Regions from separate parts of the Carnobacterium sp. AT7 genome, predicted to be linked through region 1. Evidence: predicted binding sites of a transcription regulator. Region 1 holds the regulator's gene; the other holds the start of a gene.
What was found. The regulator LexA, encoded in region 1, represses DNA repair genes until DNA is damaged. The targets are predictions, from matches to a motif close to CNAACANNTGTTNG.

Region 1 (3,122 bases):
AGAAGGAAAAGGCATGAAGCAAGTTATGGAAAAAGCAAAAGAAATTTTGAAACCAAAATTTGACAGAAGAGCCGCTAAAGGAATCAAACCACGTGCTATCAGAGCAATGAGTATTGGAATTCCAAACGTTGGGAAGTCTACTTTAATCAATCGTTTTATTAAGAAAAATGTGGCAAAAACAGGAAATAAACCAGGTGTCACAAAAGCTCAACAATGGTTAAAATTGGGCAAAGAATTGGAATTACTGGATACTCCAGGTATTCTTTGGCCTAAGTTTGAAGATCCAGCTATTGGACAAAAACTTGCTTTAACAGGAGCAATCAAAGATACCATACTTCAACTAGATGATATCGCTATGTATGGAATAGAATTTATGCGAGAAAATTATCCGGAATCAATTTCAAAACGATACCGCTTAAGTGAAGAGGAAATGACATTAGCAATACCAGAGATGCTCATGCTTATTAGTGAGCGCAGAGGATTTCGTGATGACTATAGCCGTGCAGCTGAAATGGTAATTTTTGAAATAAGAAGTGGTAAAGTAGGACGATTTACATTAGATATTGCTCCGGTTTCTTTACCTAAAGAATAGAGGAACGCGTGTGGAAAAGCCTTTAAGTATTGCAGCAATCAAAGAATTATTGTCAACCATTTCCGATTCAACCGATGAGCGACTATCAGCAATTAGGAATGATTCCCGTAAAGGGGCTGCGAGTGCATACAAAGCATGGGAAAATAAGTTGAAGAAACAGCAATCTATTCTTGATAAACAAGAAGAAATGCTTCAAATTGAACGTTATTTTTGGGAACAAGGTACGCAATACATCGCTGGAATCGATGAAGTAGGAAGAGGACCACTAGCTGGACCTGTTGTGGCTGCTGCAGTGGTATTACCGAAAGATTTTGATGTGTTAGGTATAAATGATTCTAAGCAATTGTCTAGTGCAAAACGAGAAGCATTATTTGAACAGATCCAAGAAGCAGCAGTAGCTATTGGAATTGGTGTAAAAGATCATCATATAATCGATAAAGTAAATATTTACGAAGCAACTAAATTAGCCATGATTGAAGCCATACAACAATTGCCTGTACAACCAGAACAATTATTGATTGATGCTATGCATTTACCAGTTAGTATACCGCAAGAAAGTTTCATCAAAGGGGACGCCAAAAGTATATCTATTGCTGCGGCAAGTATTATTGCTAAAGTAACAAGAGATAGAATGATGGCTGATTATGATGATTTATATCCAGGCTATGGTTTTGCTAAAAATGCTGGTTATGGAACTAAAGTACATTTAGAAGGATTAGAAAAACAAGGAGCATGTCCAATTCATAGAAAAACATTTGCTCCTGTAAAAAACGTACTAAAATAGGTACCGCGATATAGCCTAAAAAAACGAATGAATAGGAAACTATTCATTCGTTTTTTTTATATTATTGGATATGGCTACGGTATAAGCCAATAACTTTACCTAAAATAGTTAATTCATTAAGTAGGATAGGACTCATTGTATCATTTTCAGGTTGTAATCGATAATGATCTTCTTCTTTATAAAATCTTTTACACGTTGCCTCATCATCAACAGTCATAGCAATGACAATGTCGCCATTATTAGCGGTTCCTTGTTTGCGAATAATAACTTCATCACCATCAAAAATACCAGCATTAATCATGCTTTCTCCGCGAATAGTCAACATGAATAACGATTCATTTTCAAATTGTAAATTTGGAGGAAGAGGGAAATAATCGGTAGCTTCTTCTACTGCTAAGATAGGCTCTCCAGCTGTAACGGTTCCTAATAAAGGAATTTTGTCTAATGCAATCCCTAATTTTGTTAATCCTAAAGCTGTTAATTCAATGGCACGTGGTTTACTAGGATCCCGTTGGATATATCCATTTTTTTCTAAGCGGGAAAGATGTCCATGTACTGTTGATGTAGAAGATAAAGAAACGGCTGTTCCAATTTCTCTAACAGTTGGAGGATAACCCTTCAATTTAACTTGATTGTATATATATTGCAAAACTTCAACTTGTCTTGATTCCGGATTTTTACTCATAATAGATATAAACACCTCGTTTCTTTTTTTATCATTCTAAGATTACCATATATAGCACAACAAATCAAACAAACGTTCGTAGATAAAGAGGATAAAAGAGTGATTTTATCAAAGAAGTTTGTTATAGTTGAACCAGAAATAAAAAAAATGCTGGAGTGATTAAATGTTACCAAAAGAGCAGATGGAAAGAATAAACGTTTTAGCGAATAAAGCAAAGACCAAAGGATTGACCATACAAGAACAAGTAGAACAAAAAAAATTAAGAGACGCTTATATTGAAGCATTCCGAGGTGGAATGAGAAAAACAATTGAAGGTGTTAAAATAGTAGATGAAGAAGGTACGGATGTTACGCCTGATAAATTGAAAGACATCCAAAAAGAGAAAGGCCTTCATGGCAGATAAAAAGGTTTGTTCATAAATGGGATAAGCATTAGATTCTCCCATTTATGAACATTCTGTTCGTGAAAGCGTTGCACTTAAAGCGGAATAATAGTAAACTAATAGAGTACTAATAGAGAGTTCAAATCGAAAGGATGATTTTTTTGTTTGATAACACAGACCAGTTAGCAGTAAATACAATTAGAACACTAAGTATGGATGGTATACAAAAAGCCAATTCCGGACACCCAGGCTTACCTATGGGGGCTGCTCCAATGGCTTACGCATTGTGGACTAAACAATTAAAAGTAAATCCAAAAAACTCAAAATGGTTTGACCGTGACCGTTTTGTCTTATCAGCTGGACATGGTTCAATGTTATTATACAGCTTGTTACATTTAGCTGGATATGACGTTAAAATCGATGATTTAAAACAATTCCGTCAATGGGATAGTAAAACACCTGGACATCCAGAGGTTAACCATACTGATGGAGTAGAAGCAACTACTGGTCCTCTAGGACAAGGTATTGCAAATGGTGTAGGTATGGCTATGGCAGAAGCTCATTTAGCTGCTACTTATAATAAAGAGAGCCACACAATTGTTGATCATTTCACGTATGCTTTATGTGGAGATGGCGATTTAATGGAAGGTGTTTCAGCTGAAGCAGCAAGTTTAGCTGC
Region 2 (3,122 bases), on a different contig from region 1:
GTTCATCGTTAGGCATTAGAAGAATCGCTGAAATGAATAATAAAGAAGCTTGGGTCGTTGTAAATCCAGAAGAATTTAGTAAAGATATATCTAAGTTAATGAAAGAAGTGGAAGAAGACAGTCAAATTAGTCGCTATATCATTACACCGTCAGTTGCGGAACAAATGATTACCGCCAATAGTTTAGTCGTTTTAGTCGATTTCCATCGTCCTTCTATGGGGATAGCACCGGAACTGATTTCACGAACGAATAAAGTAGTTGTGATTGATCATCACCGCCGTGGAGAAGCTTTTCCAAAGGATCCTGCTTTAGTTTATATTGAACCCTATGCCTCATCTTCAGCTGAACTAATTACTGAGTTGTTTGAATACCAATCAAAAGAAGCGAATCCGATTAATAAAATTGAAGCCACGGCTTTATTAGGTGGAATTATTGTAGATACAAATAGTTTCTCCTTGAGAACCGGTTCTCGTACCTTTGATGCAGCGAGTTATTTAAGGTCTTGTGGTGCTGATGCTATCATGATTCAACGATTGTTGAAAGAAGATAAGGAAACCTACCTTCTTCGTAGTCATTTGATTGAAACAATTGAATTTATTACTGAAAATATAGCCGTTGCAATTGGTGAAGAAGACAGTATTTATGATACAGTAGTAGCAGCGCAAACGGCTGATACGATGTTATCAATGTCTAATGTTGATGCAGCTTTTGTTATAACTAAGCGTTCTGATAACCGAATTGGCATTAGTGCTCGTAGTTTGGGCGAAATCAATGTTCAAGTTATTATGGAGCAACTTGGTGGTGGTGGGCATTTATCTAATGCTGCTACGCAATTAGAAGACACAACCATAAAAGAAGCAAAAGAGCGATTACGCGATGCTATTGTAATGAAAAAAGAGGAGGAATAAAATTATGAAAGTCATATTTTTAGCAGATGTAAAAGGTAAAGGAAAAAAAGGCGATGTAAAAAACGTTGCTGATGGATACGCACATAACTTTTTATTGAAAAATAATTTAGCTAAAGAAGCTACGTCAGCAAGTATTAGTGAATTAAATGGAAAAATAAAAGCTGACGAAAAGAAAGAAGAAGAAATCCTACAAGAAGCTAAAAAAGTCAAAGAATTTCTCGAAAAAGAAGAGAATGCAATTGTAATTAAAACTAAAGCTGCTGAGGATGGGCGTTTATTTGGATCTGTTACGACTAAACAGATAGCTGCCACAGCTGAAAAACAATTAAATGTAAAACTTGATAAACGTAAAATTGATCTAGCTTTTCCGATTCGCACTGTAACATCAATGAAGATGGATGTAAAAATTCATCCTGAAGTGGTGGCAACTATAACAGTGAATGTTTTACCAGAAAATTAACATAGTAAGAAAAGTAAAAGCGTTTGGCTCATTAGCAGTATAAGAGCCAAACGCTTTTTAATTTGGAATAGATAGAAGAAAGGAACGAATGTTCTTTTTAGCAGATTGTATTACTTATCTTTTTAAGGTAAAATAATAGAATTGAATCTTACTAGTTAAGGAAAAATAATCAGAGTATTGATAGTGAAAGGAAGAGAATTTATTGGCACAAGAAGCTTTTCAAGACCGTTTACCGCCACAAAGTATTGAAGCTGAACAAGCTGTGTTAGGTTCCATATTTTTAGATCCTGAAACTGTTGTCGGTGCTTTAGAATTTATTGAGTCAAAAGATTTTTATCGTCGTGGTCATCAGGTGATTTTTCAATCAATGTTAGAACTGAATAATCATAATGAAGCAATTGATATCGTTACAGTAACCAATGCATTAGAATCTAAAAATCAGTTAGAAGATGTGGGCGGAATGGCTTACTTAGCTGAGCTAGCTGTTTCTGTTCCCACTGCTGCTAATATGGAGTATTACGCAAAAATAGTAGAGCAAAAAGCTATTTTAAGAAACTTAATCCATACAGCTACGGATATCGTTACTAAAGGATATGAAGAAGGAGACGAGCTTGCAACGATTTTAGACGAGGCTGAGCGTAGTATTCTAGAAGTATCTGAAAGACGCAACAGGAGCGGTTTTTTAGCTATTTCAGATGTGTTAAACAGTTCTATTGCACAAATCGATCAACTTTATCAAAATAATGAAGAAATTACTGGTTTGCCAACTGGTTATCAAGCATTAGATAAAATGACTGCTGGTCTTCAAAAAGAAGAATTAATCATTCTAGCTGCTCGTCCGGCTGTAGGGAAAACCGCATTTGCTTTGAATATTGCTCAAAATATTGGAACAAAAACCGATGAGACAGTTGCTATTTTTAGTTTAGAAATGGGAGCTGAATCACTAGTCAATCGGATGCTTTGTGCAGAAGGAAGTATCGATGCTGGACATTTAAGAACGGGAACATTATCAGAAGAAGAATGGCAAAGCTTGATTGTAGCAATGGGTAGTTTATCAAAGGCCAATATTTATATTGATGATACTCCAGGGATCAGGATAGCTGAAATTCGTGCTAAATGTCGCCGATTAAAACAAGAGAAAGGTAATCTGGGTTTAGTATTAATTGATTACCTACAGTTGATTGAAGGTACTGGGCGTGAAAGTAGACAACAAGAAGTCTCTGAGATTTCTCGTCAGTTAAAAAAGCTTGCTAAAGAACTAAAAGTTCCAGTAATAGCATTATCTCAATTATCGCGTGGTGTGGAGCAGAGACAAGACAAACGTCCTGTGTTAAGTGACATTCGTGAATCTGGTTCGATTGAACAAGATGCTGATATAGTAGCCTTTTTGTATCGTGATGATTATTATGATCGTGAAGGTGGAGAAGATGACGAAGACCATGAATCTGCAGGCGAAGATAATGTAATAGAAGTTATTATCGAAAAAAATAGAAGTGGTGCAAGGGGTACTGTAAAACTTTTATTTATAAAAGAATACAATAAATTTTCTTCGTTAAGTTATTACCCAGATGAAATGGCTCAACGTTAAAAAAAGGACTAATGCGATAATTGTTCGCATTTTGTCTTTTTTTTTTGGTTAAATAAAAATAATGTTCGTTTTTTTCTAATATTTTAGTTAAAAAAGTAATGAATATTCGTTTATTTGTTGAAACAAGCAACAATTACTGATAGAATTAATAAGTATTTGGGTAAAA

Region 2: a site for LexA is predicted at 1,450-1,463, ahead of dnaB (replicative DNA helicase). Genes of this name have one in related genera too.

What each region holds. Positions count from the first base shown of each region.
Region 1 is NZ_ABHH01000020.1:27,927-31,048, forward strand. It holds gene ylqF (ribosome biogenesis GTPase YlqF) at 1-592, shown strand, start outside; gene CAT7_RS08415 (ribonuclease HII) at 603-1,376, shown strand; gene lexA (transcriptional repressor LexA) at 1,438-2,061, opposite strand; gene CAT7_RS08425 (DUF896 family protein) at 2,225-2,464, shown strand; gene tkt (transketolase) at 2,596-3,122, shown strand, end outside.
Region 2 is NZ_ABHH01000017.1:11,708-14,829, forward strand. It holds gene CAT7_RS07570 (DHH family phosphoesterase) at 1-908, shown strand, start outside; gene rplI (50S ribosomal protein L9) at 913-1,368, shown strand; gene dnaB (replicative DNA helicase) at 1,571-2,956, shown strand.